One region of the Agromyces sp. NPDC056389 genome, then DNA from elsewhere that is predicted to be linked to it. Evidence: predicted binding sites of a transcription regulator. Region 1 holds the regulator's gene; the other holds the start of a gene.

What was found. Region 1 encodes LexA, which represses DNA repair genes until DNA is damaged. Its sites were predicted from a motif close to TCGAACANNTGTTCGA; they were not measured.
Region 2: the regulator LexA is predicted to act here: its motif matches at 1,985-2,000, upstream of ACFCVM_RS12895 (DUF222 domain-containing protein).

Annotation. Positions count from the first base shown of each region.
Region 1 is NZ_JBHJPN010000002.1:30,689-37,925, forward strand. Features, by position in the region: gene ACFCVM_RS13080 (histidinol-phosphate transaminase) at 1-1,080, opposite strand, end outside; gene ACFCVM_RS13085 (LysM peptidoglycan-binding domain-containing protein) at 1,123-1,515, opposite strand; gene lexA (transcriptional repressor LexA) at 1,781-2,458, shown strand; gene ACFCVM_RS13095 (alpha/beta fold hydrolase) at 2,490-3,257, opposite strand; gene metE (5-methyltetrahydropteroyltriglutamate--homocysteine S-methyltransferase) at 3,421-5,772, opposite strand; gene ACFCVM_RS13105 (methylenetetrahydrofolate reductase) at 5,769-6,755, opposite strand; gene hflX (GTPase HflX) at 7,023-7,237, opposite strand, start outside.
Region 2 is NZ_JBHJPN010000001.1:2,748,503-2,755,739, reverse strand. Features, by position in the region: gene ACFCVM_RS12900 (response regulator) at 1-439, shown strand, start outside; gene ACFCVM_RS12895 (DUF222 domain-containing protein) at 458-1,954, opposite strand; gene ACFCVM_RS12890 (hypothetical protein) at 2,072-2,377, opposite strand; gene ACFCVM_RS12885 (DUF402 domain-containing protein) at 2,370-2,999, opposite strand; gene rlmC (23S rRNA (uracil(747)-C(5))-methyltransferase RlmC) at 3,033-4,157, shown strand; gene ACFCVM_RS12875 (hypothetical protein) at 4,238-4,360, opposite strand; gene ACFCVM_RS12870 (hypothetical protein) at 4,531-4,782, shown strand; gene ACFCVM_RS12865 (beta-N-acetylhexosaminidase) at 4,852-6,501, opposite strand; gene proC (pyrroline-5-carboxylate reductase) at 6,498-7,237, opposite strand, start outside.

The DNA.
Region 1 (7,237 bases):
CCTATTCGGGGCGGATACGGCGATCGCTTCGAGGAAGGCCGTGGTCTCCGCTTCGGTGCCGGCCGTGACCCGCAGGTGGCCGGGGATGCCGATCTCCCGGATCAGGATGCCGCGGGCGAGCAGCTGCTCGAACACGGCACGCGGGTCGTCGACGCCGCCGAACAGCACGAAGTTCGAGCCGCTGCGGTAGGGGTGGAAGCCGAGCCGGGCGAGCTCGTCGGAGATGCGCTCGCGCTGCCCGCGGATCTCGTCGACCATGGCGAGCATCTCGGCCGAGTGGGCGAGTGCACCGAGGGCCGCCGCCTGCGTCAGCGCCGAGAGGTGATAGGGCAGGCGCACGAGTCGGAGCGCGTCGATCGCCGCGGGGTCTCCGGCGAGGTAGCCGACGCGGGCGCCTGCGAAGGCGAAGGCCTTGCTCATCGTGCGCGAGACGAGGAGGCGCGGTCGCCCCTCGAGCAGGGTGAGCGCGCTCGGCGTACCGGGGTCGGCGAACTCGAAGTACGCCTCATCGACGACGACGATGCCGCGTGCCGCGTCGGCCACGGCCTCGATCGTCTCGATCGAGAGCGGAGTACCCGTGGGATTGTTCGGTGCGCAGAGCAGCACGATGTCGGGGTCGTGCTCGCGCACTGCGGCCACGGCCGTCGCGGGGCTGAGTTCGAACTCCTCATCGCGGCCTGCCGTGACCCATTCGGTGCCGGTCCCCGAGGCGAGCAGGCCGTACATGGAATAGGTCGGCGCGAAGCCCAGCACGGAGCGACCCGGCCCGCCGTAGGCCTGCATGATGTGCTGCAGCACCTCGTTGGAACCGTTCGCCGCCCAGATCTGCGCAGGGTCGAGGCTGTGCCCGAGATAGTCGGCGAGGGCTCGTCGCAGGGCGGTGAACTCGCGGTCGGGGTAGCGATTCAGCGTCATGATCGCGGCCGCGACGCGGGCGACGATGTCGTGCGCGACGGCCTCGGGAATCGGATGCGTGTTCTCGTTGACGTTGAGTGCGACCGGCACTGCTTGCTGCGGCGCCCCGTACGGGGTGCGACCACGGAGGTCGTCGCGGATGGGGAGGTCTTCGAGACTCGTCACCCTGCAAGCCTAACGAGGCCCGCTGCCGTGTTTCGGCGAGCGTCAGGGAGCGAGCGGCAGCGCGAGACGCTGCCCGGGTTCGACGACCGCGTCGTCGAGGCCGTTGAGCCGAACGATCTCGGCGATGACCTCGCGCACGTCGCCGCTCGGGTCGATCGTCTCGGCGATCGCCCACAGCGAGTCGCCCTGACCGACGGTGACGTACTCGAAGGTCGCGCCGGCGGAGTCGACGTCGGCGGCGGCGGCACCCGACCCGAGCACGAGGACGAACGCCCAGATCACGAGCGGAAGCGCCGCGAGGCCGGTGAAGACGACGCGACCGCGGCGGGTCAGACGAAGTCGGGTGCGCACCACTGTGGTCTGCACCTGCGCCGCCGGCTCGCGCGGGAGGGCCCGCGAGGGCTGGAAGCCGGTCGTTGCGATCGCTGCGCTCATGTCACACCTCCTGTAGGAGTCGCATCCGGCCCTCGGCCGGAGAGCCGGATGCGAAACTCTGTTCCGAACATACATTCGAATTTCGAACATTGCAAGGATGAAACTCCGGAAACCCGGGCGACCGGATCTCCGACACACTCGAACAGATGTTTGCCGCACGCACGCGAGGCGGATACAGTTTCGAATGTCTGGAAGACAGTCGACCAGACACCACCGACATCCGGCCGCTTGGCCGCTACGAGGGGCGGAGACGTTGAGCACCGACATCGACGACGTGCAGGCAGCGGGCAGGCCTCGCCGCCGCAAGAGTCTGAGCGCGAAGCAGATCGCCATCCTCGAGATGATCCAGCGCTCGGTCTCGAGCCGCGGCTACCCGCCGAGCATGCGCGAGATCGGCGACGCGGTCGGGCTCTCCTCGCTGTCGAGCGTGACCCACCAGCTCAACCAGCTCGAACTCGCCGGGTACCTCCGGCGCGACCCCAACCGCCCTCGCGCCCTCGAAGTGCTCATCGAGCTGCCGGGCGTGACCGACCGCCCGATCACGCAGTCCGATCCCACACCCGTCGGCGACGCGGCGATGGTGCCGCTCGTCGGGCGCATCGCGGCGGGTGTCCCGATCACCGCGGAGCAGCAGGTCGACGAGGTCTTCCCGCTCCCCCGCCAGCTCGTCGGCAAGGGTGAGCTCTTCATGTTGAAGGTCGTCGGCGACTCGATGATCGACGCGGCCATCTGCGACGGCGACTGGGTCGTCGTGCGATCGCAGCGCACCGCCGAGAACGGCGAGATCGTCGCGGCGATGCTCGACGGCGAAGCCACCGTCAAGGTCTTCCGTCAGCGCGACGGGCACACGTGGCTGCTCCCCCGCAACAGCGCGTTCGAGCCGATCGTCGGCGACCACGCCGAGGTGCTCGGCAAGATCGTCGCCGTGCTGCGCTCGGTCTGACGAGCGTCGCCGCAGCAGCGGATGCCGCGCGCTACGCGGCGGTACGAGCTCCGGCCGGCACCGGTTCCGGCGCCGTCGGCGCAAGATCGCGAAGCCACCCGAACACGGCGTCCATGAATCCGGCGTGATCGTCGCGGAAGACGGTGTGCCCGGTGCCCTGCACCGTCTCGACGGTCATGCCCTGGTGACGCAGCTGACGGGCGACCTTCGCCGTGATGAGCAGGCTCTTCTCGGCGAGCACCACGAGCGTCGGCGCCACGAGACGGGCCGGCGGCACGAGCGGCCGCGTGTCGGTGAAGCCGAGGATCGTGCGCTTGTCCCAGTCGCGCAGTGTCGCGAGTTCGATGTCGACGTCGACGGCGCTCCACTTCGGGTTCATGCGCACGAGCGCCGAACGCCGGGGCCGCGGTGCGACGGCGAAGAACGCCTTGAACGCCCAGCCCTTGACGCCCTTCGGAAACGAGAAGGCCGGGTCGATGTAGATCGCTGCCCGAGGTGCGAGCCGGTCGGCGACGAGGCTCGCGACGAGGCCGCCGAGCGAGTGCCCCATGACGATGTCGGGCGGTCCGTCGAGCAACGGTTCGAGCGTCTCGACGACGTCGCCGGCCCAGGCTGCGGGCGAGTAGCGCAGTGCGCGCGGGCTGCGGCCGTGGCCGGCGAGGTCGACCGCGAGCACGCGGAAGCCCTGGGCTTCGAGCTCTGCGGTGACGCGATGCCAGGCGCGAGAGTCCGACATGATGCCGTGGATGAGGATCGCGGTGCGCGCGCCCCCGCCTGATTCGTGGACCGCGAGTTGCATGCCTCGACGGTACGTGCCGCGCCTGTGCATCACCCCGGCAGGAGCCGAGCGGATGCCGCGAGCCGCGACATCCGCTCGGTTGCTGGAACGGATGCCGCGAGCCGCGACATCCGCTCGGTTGCTGGAACGGATGCCGCGAGCCGCGACATCCGTTCGGTGCCTGCTACCCGGCGAGCACCGGGGCGGCGCGCTCCGCCCGCACGGCCGCGGTCGCCTCGACGATGTGCCGCAGCGACTCGACGGTCTCGTCGTAGCCGCGGGTCTTCAGGCCGCAGTCGGGGTTGACCCAGAGCCGCGTCGCGGGGATCGCGCCCGCTGCGCGCTCGAGCAGCGCCTGCACCTCGGCGACGCCGGGCACGCGCGGCGAGTGGATGTCGTAGACGCCCGGGCCGATGCCGTGGTCGAAGCCGCTCGTCTCGAGGTCGTCGACGACCTCCATGCGACTGCGGGCCGCCTCGATCGAGGTGACGTCGGCGTCGAGGTTCCTGATCGCGTCGATCACGACGCCGAACTCGGAGTAGCAGAGGTGCGTGTGCACCTGCGTGCCGGGTACGGCGCCGCCCGTCGCGAGGCGGAAGGAGCCGACCGACCAGTCGAGGTACGCGGCCTGGTCGGCGAGCTTCAGCGGGAGCAGCTCGCGCAGCGCGGGTTCGTCGACCTGGATGATGCGGATGCCGGCGGACTCGAGGTCGGTGATCTCGTCGCGGAGGGCGAGGGCCACCTGTCGCGCCGTGTCGCCGAGCGGCTGGTCGTCGCGCACGAACGACCAGGCGAGGATCGTGACCGGGCCGGTGAGCATGCCCTTCATGTGCTGCTCGGTGAGCGACTGCGCGTAGCTCGACCACTCGACGGTCATCGGCGCCGGCCGTGAGACGTCTCCCCAGAGGATCGACGGCCGCGTGCAGCGCGACCCGTACGACTGCACCCAGCCGTGCTTCGTGACCGCGAAGCCGTCGAGCAGCTCGGCGAAGTACTGCACCATGTCGTTGCGCTCGGGCTCGCCGTGCACGAGCACGTCGAGGCCCAGCTCCTCCTGCAACCGGACGACGCGCTCGATCTCGGCGCGCATGAGCGCCGCGTAGTCGTCGACGGGCAGCTCTCCCTTGACGAGACGGGCACGTGCGCGACGGATCTCGGCCGTCTGCGGGAACGAGCCGATCGTGGTCGTCGGCAGCTCGGGCAGGCCCAGCGACTCCTGCGCCGCGACGCGCTCGTCGTAGCCCACGCGGGCGAAGTCCTGTTCGGCGAGCCCCGCGAGGCGTTCGCGCACCGACGGCACGCGCACGCCGGGCGCTGCGTCGCGGTCGGCGAGGGCGGCGGATGCCTCCGCGAGCTCGCCCTCGATCGAGTCGCGCCCCTCGGCGAGACCGCGACCGAGCACGGCCACCTGGCCGACCTTCTGGTCGGCGAACGCGAGCCACGAAGTGAGGCGCGCATCGAGTTCGTCCTCATCCGCGACGTCGTGGGGAACGTGCAGCAGCGACGTCGAGGTCGACACCGAGACGGCCGACGAGAGGTGCTGCACGGCCGCGACGCGATCGAACGCGGCGGCGAGGTCGCCGCGCCAGATGTTGTGACCGTCGATGACGCCGGCCACGAGCGTCTTCGACGCGAGCGACTCGGCGGTGACGGGGTCGAGTCCGTCGGGCAGCGAGCCGCGCACGAGGTCGAGGCCGATCGCCTCGACCGGGGTCGCAGCGAGGGCCGGCAGGGCATCGTCGAGCGAGCCGTAGGGGGCTGCGACGAAGATCGCCGGGCGGGCATCGAGTGCACCGAGCGCGTCGTAGGCGATGCCGACCGACTCGAGCACGCGGGCCCGGTCGACGTCGATGCTCTCGCTCACGAGGGCGGGCTCGTCGAGCTGCACCCATTCCGCGCCGGCAGCGGCGAGCTGCTCGAGCAGCGCTGCGTAGACCGGGACGAGATCCGCCAGTCGGTCGATCGGCGCGAATCCGGTCGGAGCGCCGTCGGCAGCCTTCGCGAGGAGCAGGAAGGTCACGGGTCCGACGATCACGGGCCGCGTCGTGAACCCGGCCGCCTTCGCCTCGGCGAACTCGGCGACGATGCGCTCGGCATGCAGGGAGAACACGGTGTCGGGGCCGATCTCGGGCACGAGGTAGTGGTAGTTCGAGTCGAACCACTTCGTCATCTCGAGCGGGGCGTCCTCGCCGACGCCTCGGGCGATCGTGAAGTACGCCGCGGGGTCGAGGCGGCCCTGCTCATCGGCGAGGCCGGCGAAGCGCTCCGGCACCGCACCGACCGCGACCGCGGTGTCGAGCACCTGGTCGTAGAACGAGAACGTCTCGGGAATCGCCGACCCGGTGCGGGCGAGGCCGAGCGATGCGAGGCGCTCACGGGTCGCGGCGCGAAGCTCGGCGGCCTGTCGTTCGAGCTCGTCGGCCGTGATCGATCCGGCCCAGAACGCCTCGACCGCCCGCTTGAGCTCGCGGCGGCGACCGATGCGCGGATAGCCCAGGATCGTCGCGTTCGGGAAGACGGGTGCAGGGGTGGTCATCGTGCGGTGTTCCTCTCGTCGGCGAACCGGTCGGTTCGCAGTCCGAGCCGGTCGACGACGTCGAGCACGGCTTCATGGCGGTTGTAGGTGTAGAGGTGCAGGCCGGTTGCGCCGCCCGCGATCACCTCGGCGGCGAGCCGGGTGGCGAAGGCGATGCCGAGCTCGGTCTGCGCAGCGGCATCCGGTTCGATCTCGAGGTCGATGGCGAGCGCCGCGGGCGGTTCGACGCCGGTCAGCTGCGTCAGCCGCGCGAGGCGGGCGGGCGTCGTGACCGGCATGATGCCCGGAAGGATCGGGATCGTGACGCCGCCCGCGCGAGCGCGCTCGACGAAGCCGAGGTAGTCGTCGGCACGCCAGAAGAGCTGCGTGATGGCGAGGGTCGCTCCGGCGATCTCCTTCGCGAGGAGCGTGTCGACGTCGTGTCCGAGGTTCCGCGACCGTGGATGCCCTGTCGGGAATGCGGCGACCGCGACGCGCTCGGGCCGGGGCCGCGCCCTGATGCGCGAAGCACCGGGGTTGCCGGGAACCCCGACCTGCTCGAAGGGCTCGCGCTCCTCCTGCACCCGGTGGATGAGCTGCACGAGCTCGGCAGCGCTGCCGAGGTCGCCGATGCCCGCGTCGGGGTCGGCGTCGGCCGGCGGGTCGCCGCGCAGCGCGAGGAAGCTCGTGATGCCCGCGTCGAGGAATTCGCGCACGAGCCGGTTGGCCTCGGCGTGCGAGGATCCCACGCACGTCAGGTGCGCCATCGGCTCGACGTGCGTGTGCTCGAGCATGTAGCGGAGCACCGTCAGCGAGCGGGCGCGCGAGCTGCCGCCGGCGCCGAACGTCACCGAGATGAACGCGGGGTCGACCTCGGCGAGCCGGTCGATCGTGCGGCCGAGTGCCAGCGCCGCAGCGTCCGTTCGCGGCGGGAAGAGTTCGAAGGAGAGCGGCAGCCTGGGCGGACAGTCGGCGCCCGATGCGTCGGTTGCGGTCGATGCCATGGTGCTCCTGCGTGGCGAGCGGCAACGGGAAGAACACGGCAGGCCGCGTTCCCCCGGCCGGAACGGCGGGTGGATGTCGCGGGCGGGTGCCGGGCTCGGCGGTCGCTCCAAGTGGTCGGCGTCGGCCGGTCACTGATCGATCAGGAGCGACGATACGCGGCAGCGCCCGGTGACGCCACGACTGTGACGCACGGTGACACGTGGGCGTCGCCGCGGCAGGGGTCGCCGAAACATCCGCAGTTCAGCACTGCGAGCGGATGCCGCGGGTCAGCGACCGGCGGAGGCCGCTGCGAACTCCTCGAGCTGGCCGGCCAGCTCGGGCGATGCGAGCGCGCGCACGCGCGTTCCCTCTTCGTCGTACTCGATCGAGAGCACTCGACCGGTCTCGTGCAGCGTCGAGACGACGTCGCCCCGGTCGTACGGCACGAGCAGGTCGATCTCGACGGCAGGATCGGGCATCATGCGCGCGATCGCCTCGAGCA
Region 2 (7,237 bases), on a different contig from region 1:
CGCCGGCGCCGACGACTACGTGACGAAGCCCTTCGCCATGGACGAGCTGCTCGCCCGCATCCGCGCTCGGGCCCGGTCGACGAGCGGCGAAGCGGATGCCGCGGCCTACGCGATCGGCGCACTCGCCGTCGACCTCGCCGCGAAGACCATCAGGTCGACGGATGCCTCGTGCCACGCGACATCCGTTCGCCTGACGCCGACCGAGTGGCGCCTGCTCGAGCTGTTCCTCAAGAACCCGGGCAAGCTCCTCACCCGGCAGATGCTGCTGAGCGAGGTGTGGGGGCCGTTCCACGCGAACGATGCCGGGTACCTGCGGCTCTACGTCGCCCAGCTGCGGCGCAAGCTCGAGCCGACGCCGTCGGAGCCGCGGTTCTTCCTGACGGAACCGGGCATGGGCTACCGCTTCGAGCCGGGGGCCGCCGAGGCCGCCGGAGCCTGAGGTCGGGCCGCATCGCAGTCAGGCCGCTGCGGCCCGAGCCACCGCTCCGATACTCCCCAGCCGCATCGACGGCAGTCGCCGATTGCCCGGGCGTGGTCGCTGCTGCGGATCGAGATGCACCGGAGGAGTGAACCATGTCTGCGCGTCGCGCACGGTGATGACCCACCCGTCGTCATGGACGCGGTGATGGTGGTGCGAGCACAACATGATGCCGTTGCTCACATCGGTGCGGCCTCGATGACGCTTCCACCATCTGATGTGGTGTGCCTGCGTGTGCGAGGGCGGCCGGTTGCACGCCGGCCAGGCGCAGCCACCGTCGCGCTCGACGAGTGCGAGCTTCTGCGCCGCTGTGAAGAGTCGGGCTGCACGGCCGAGCCGGAGCGGCTCGGAACGATGGTCGAGCAGGAGCGGGCTGATGCCCGCCGACATCGCCAGCTCGCGCACGGTCGCGACCGAGACCGGCTGATCGATGCCGTCGATCGTGGCGTGGCCTCGACCGGAAACGAGCGAGTCGGTGTCGATGCGCGCGACCACCGTGGCCTGCCTGAGCGCCGCGGGCGCCTGCTTCGTCCCGAGCGAGAGGCGAGCGATGTCGGCGAGCGCGTCGGCGTTCATCTGGGCGATCGAGCGCTGCTCGCCGAAGATCTCATCGGTCTCGCCGATCCCCTCGGGCTTGCCGATCTCATCGGGCACACCCGCGGCGTGGGCAGCCCCGCATTCGGCCGATGCACCGAAGCCCCGCTTCGCATCACGTGCCCGGTGCAGCTCTGCACCGACGAGCGCCTCGACGGCGAGCTTGATCGGAGCCCCGTTCGCCGGGTCGAACGCGCCCTGCAGCTGAATCATGCCGGCGCGATCCTCCCAGATGCGCAAGCCTCGCTGCGAACGCAGCTCGTCTTCGCGCGGCTTCACGCCGTCGGGGTCGAGTCGCGCCTGGAGTTGCTTGATGAGCCGAACGAGTCCGTCGACGCCGACCAGCGGAGCCCGCTCGACGAGAAAGCGCTCGGCGTCACCCAGCTCGGTTCGGTCGGCACGGACCGCGATGCCATCGAGGAACCGACGAATCGTCTCGGCGGCATCGACGCACAGCGAGCCGGCCTCCAGACCGGCAGCCAGATGCGGATGCCGCGCCGGCAGCGCCTCACCGGTGAACGAGGAGCGCGACGCAGTCGCCTCCCCCACCGCCACGAGCTTGGCCGCGTCGCTGAATCTGCTGCCGGCGACCGACGCGATCAGGCGCGCGGGCGAGGCATAGCCGTGTCGGCGCACGACATCGTCATCACCGCCCATGCTCGCTCGCCTCGAGAGTTCAGCGGCGCACTTGGCCTGCAACGCCTGCACGCGACGTTCGAGTTCCGCCAGCGATTCCGTCACCCGGACCAGGCCGTCTCCGCTCATGACACGAACGTCATGTTGCGTTTCGACCGAATCGCCCTGCAACGCGTTCGCCCAGGTGGCGTCGGCCTCGGCGCACGCCGACCGCAACTCGGTGAGTGCGGCGGTCGCGGCGGGCATGCCCCATTTTACCGTGGAACAGGTCAGAAATGGAAGGTGTGTTCGAATGAATTTGACAGCATTGCGCTCCAGAGTCGGAGATACTTTCGACGGCCGCGTACGCCTTCCAGCCACCCGTCACCCGCCCGCGTGGTGGCCGATCGCTTTCAAGACGTCGCCGAGCCATACCAGGGCGAACGAGATCGTGTCGTCACCGCCGCCCTCGCGCTCCTTCTTCACGTTGTCCCATGATTCCGACAGCTGTCCGATGGTCAAGTCCGGCGAGGCCCGCACATCGTAGATCTCCGGGGCAGGAACCGACCAGAAGTAGTCAGCCGGGATCGCGACCACGCTGCCGTGCTGGTCCTCGACATGGTCGAGCACGTGGCCGATGGCTCGTCGCAGCTCTCCGATCTCGATTCCGAGATTCTCTTCGTCACGCATCGCGCTCACCCTCGATCGCCCCGTCGAGTCGGACCAACTCCTCGAGCCACCCCGCCGCCGTCGCCCCATCGAACGGCGCCTCGCGCCGCCGCACGGCCCCGAGCACGGCGTCAGCATCGGCACGCACCCGCGCCACCAGCTCCGCCGGGTACCCGAACTCCACCGCATGCTCGGCGAACTCGTCTTCATCGTCGATGAACGCCGGCGCACCCTCGCGCTCGACGACATCGAGATCGAGATCCACGTACGAGACCGTCCAGACGGTCGACCCCGTCGACCCCGTCGAGCCCGTCAGCTCCGCCGCGCCCGAGTCATCCGCTCGCCAGGCGGGAACCGTCGCGAGGTCGACGTAGGTGCCGAGCCCGCGCGGATGCCCCGCATTGAACCCGGCCGCCCAGCCCGCTCGCGGGAAGCACGACACCGAGTCCCACGTCGCCGTGAACGCATTCCCGGGTCGAGCGAAGGCGGTGCCGGCCGGGAACCCGACCCAGTCGCCGTGCACGTCATTGCCGAGCCAGCGCCCGTCGAACTCCCAGTGCGGCAGGCCGCCCCACTTCGTCGCGCGAACGCGCACGAGCGCACCAGGTGTGCCGGGGCGGTCGGGGCTGTCGGCGCTGCTCACCCGACCACCGTATCCGCGCCTACGCTGGAACCCGTGGACTGCTCCTACTTCGACGCCGGGCGCTGCACCTCGTGCTCGCTCATGGGGCAGCCCTACGAGAGGCAGCTCGCCGACAAGCAGCGTCACGCCGAAGAACTCCTGCAGGCGCACGACGGCCTCGACTGGCTGGCGCCGATCGGCAGCCGCGAAGACGGCTACCGCAACAAGGCGAAGATGGTGATCGGCGGCACGACGGCGGCGCCGACGATCGGCATCCTCGACGCCGACGGCCACGGCATCGACCTCGAGGCCTGCGGCATCTGCTCCCCCGGCCACCGGGCGGCGTTCCCGGTGATCGCCGCGTTCATCACCCGGGCCGGGCTCACGCCGTACGACGTGCCGAGCCGCACGGGCGAGCTCAAGCACCTGATCCTCACCGAGTCCCCCGACGGCGAGCTCATGATCCGCTTCGTCGTGCGCTCGACCGAGCCGGTCGGCCGCATCCGCAAGCACTTGCCGTGGCTCCTCGCCGAGCTGCCGAACGCCCGCGTGGTCACCGCGAACGTGCTGCCCGAACACAAGGCCGTGCTCGAAGGCGAGCACGAGATCGTCTTCACCGAGGCCTCGACGCTGCCCATGCGTCTCGGCGACGTCACGATGCACCTGCGTCCGCAGAGCTTCTTCCAGACGAATACCGAGATCGCCGAGGCGCTCTACGTCGAGGCGCGCGACTGGGTGCGCGCGCTCGCCCCCGATTCGGCCTGGGACCTCTACTCGGGCGTCGGCGGCTTCGCCCTGCACATCGCGGATGCCGCGGCATCCGTCACCGGAATCGAGACGAGCGTCGAGGCCGTGGCCAGCGCAGAACTCAGTCGAACGGATGCCGCGCTCTCACGCGTGCGGTTCGAGGCCGGCGACGCCACCGCCTTCGCCCTGGGCGCCGAGACGGCTCCCGATCTCGTGATCGTGAACCCGCCCCGGCGGGGCATCGGCCGCGAGCTGAGCGGATGGCTCGAGGCATCCGCTGTTCGTCACGTGCTCTATTCGAGCTGCAACGCGGCCTCGCTCGCGCGCGACCTCGAAGCGATGCCGTCGCTGCGGCCGGTGCGCGGTCGGGTCTTCGACATGTTCCCGCAGACGACGCACTTCGAGGTCATGGTGCTGCTCGAGCGGGTCTGACTCCGCACCGGTGCGGGCCTGAGCCCGCGACCCGAGTCGGCGGCCGAACGCCTGGCTGGTCGCGCCCGGCCGCCTCGGCGTCAGCGCTTGCGCGGCTTGATGATGCCGTCTTCGGCCTTCTCGCGCTTCAGTGCTCGCTTCTCTTTCAACGAGAGCTGGGCCTGCTTCTTGGCGGTGTTTCCGCGTGCGTTCTTCTCGGACATACGGGCTCGCTTCCCTTCATCAGCTGGCGGGCTTCCGATGACCATAGCCCACCCCCCAGGGGAAGTCACTTCGGCTGCCTTCGACGCACCGCGGCGTTTCGAAACCGGCCCGGTTCAGGCATTTTCTTGAGGGTTGGGCTATACTGGCAGGTCACGCCAAAGGAGGTGACATGAGGAGAATCCCACCGTTCCTCGCGACGACGATCGTCGCGAGCTGGTTGTTCATGATCGGCTTCGCAGCCGGTTTCGAGAGCGAACTCGCGACGCACCCGACGCTCACCCGTGAGCACCCCGACGTGCTGCACGCCGGCCTCACCATGGGCATCGGCGCCGTGTGCGCCACGCTGGTGATCGCCGCCAGCGTGCGGCTCACGAAGATGCTCGTCAGGGCCCGTTCCGGCGGGGCGCACGCCGCGCTGTAGCGACGACGCACGCGTCGATCGAGCGATCGAACGCCGCGGGCGCAGGTACTCGCCTGCGCCCGCGGCGCATCACTCGACCAGGTCGGCGGTCAGCGCGGCGAGCTCGGCCTGCCGGTCGGCCTTCTCGCGCGGCGCACCGGGTACGCCCGGTCGCATCTGCCACGGGTGCGGCCCGTCGATCGGCCGGTACGCGACCCCGATGGCGTCGTAGATCGCGAGCTGGGCACCCAGGCGCGCCTCGAATCCGGCCCAGTCCTTGCCGGGCGCACTCCACGCGACCTCGGCGAACGCCGCGAGTCGCGGGAACACCATGTAGTCGACCCGTGACGCCGTGTCCATGTGCTCGCTCCACGCGTTCGCCTGCACACCGAGCACGTGACGCCGCATCGGCTCCGAGGCATCCGTCGGCAGGGGCTCGAACTCGTAGACGTCGCGCAGCGACTGCACCGTGCCCACCGGGATCGGCTCGTCGGCCGAGTCCGACTGCCGGTAGTCGAGGTAGGCGAAGTCGTCGGGGCAGAGCACGACGTCGTGGCCGCGCGCCACGGCGACCTCGGCTCCGCGGAGGCCACGCCACGAGGCGATCGTCGCGCCGGGGTCGAGCGGGCCCTCGAGCACCTCGTCCCAGCCGTACAGGCGACGCCCGGCGGCCGTCAGGTGCGCGTCGAGCTGACGGATGAACCACGCCTGCAACTCGTTCGGCGTCTCGAGTCCGCGCGTCGCCATGAGCTCCTGCGTGCGCGCGTCGTTCGCCCACTGCACCTTGCGGGCTTCGTCGCCGCCGACCGCGATGTAGGTCGACGGGAAGACCTCCATGACCTCGTCGAGCACGTTGCGGAAGAACTCGACCGTCGATTCCTCGGTGTTCAGCACGTCGTCGTTGATGCCGTAACGCGTCCACACCTCGTACGGCCCGCCCGTGACTCCGAGCTCGGGGTGGGCGGCGAGCGCGGCCCGCACGTGCCCGGGCGTCTCGATCTCGGGCACGATCTCGATGTGGCGTTCCGCTGCGTAAGCGACGATCTCGCGCAGGTCGTCCTGCGTGTAGAAGCCGCCGACCGGGCGGCCGTCGACGGTCGACGCCGGTCCGTGACCGAGCTGCGACTCGGGGCGCCGCGCGCCGACCTCGGTGAGGCGCGGGTAGCGGCGGATCTCCATGCGCCAGCCCTGGTCGTCGGTCAGGTGCAGCTGCAGCACGTTGACCCGGTGCAGCGCGAGCAGGTCGATGAGCCGCAGCACCTCGTGCTTCGGCCGGAAGCTGCGGGCGACGTCGAGCATGAACCCGCGCCACGCGAATCGCGGCGCATCGACGGTGACGGATGCCGCGGCGCTCCACTGCCGACCCGGCAGCGCCGCCCGACGGAAGGCATCGGGGCCGAGCAGCTGTCGCAGCGCGAGCGTGCCGGAGAACAGCCCGGCGGCGGAGCCACCGGCGAGACGCACGCCGTCGACCGCGATCTCCAGCCGGTAGCCCTCGCGGGGCAGCTCGGGGTCGATCGCGAGCGCGATGGCGGCACCGCGATCCGGCTCCGCTCGTCGACCGTGGGCCGACGCATCGACGATCGTCAGGGCGAAGCCCGTCGCGGCTCCGAGGTCGGCCTGCAGTCGACGCGCGACGGATGCCGCGGCATCCGTGGCCGTGATGACCGTGTCGGCGCCGAGCACGAACTCGCCCTCGCGCGCCGCGAACGAGATCGGATTCGGGATGAGCCCGCTCACGCGCCGGCCGCCAGCTCGCGCGCACGGGCGAGCGCGGCATCGGTCGCACGGTCGAAGGTCTGCTTGAACCCGGCCTCCTCGAGCACGGCCACGGCGCGCTCGGTCGTGCCCTTCGGGCTCGTGACCCGGCGGCGCAGCTCGGCGGGGCCGTCGTCGGAGGCGGCGAGCAGTTCGCTCGCACCGCGGAACGTGCCCTCGACCATGACGGCCGCCTGCTCGGGCGTGAAGCCCTTGTCGACCGCCGCCGCCGTGAGCTGCTCGATCAGGTAGAAGACGTAGGCCGGGCCCGAGCCCGAGATCGTCGAGAGCGCGTCGATCTGCTCCTCGGGCACGACGAGCACCTCGCCGACGGTCTCGAAGAGCGCCACGGCGAGCGCGAGGTCGTCGTCGCTCGACCGCGTGCCCGCCGAGACGCCCGTCACGGCACGGCCGACCACGGCCGGCGTGTTCGGCATCGAGCGGATGACGGAGACCGACTCGGGCAGCAGCGACTCGAAGGTCGCGACCGTGACACCCGCCGCGACGCTCACGACGATCGCGTCCGGATCGAGTGCGTCGGCGATCTCCTCGAGGAGGGCCGGCACCATCGCGGGCTTCACGGCGACGACCACGAGCCTCGCACCGGCGACGGCCGTGCGGTTGGCCGCGGCATCCGTCTCGGTCGCGTACGCGACGACGCCGGGAAGCGCGGCGAGCTCGGCCGCCTTCTCGGCGCTGCGATTGGTCGCACGAATGC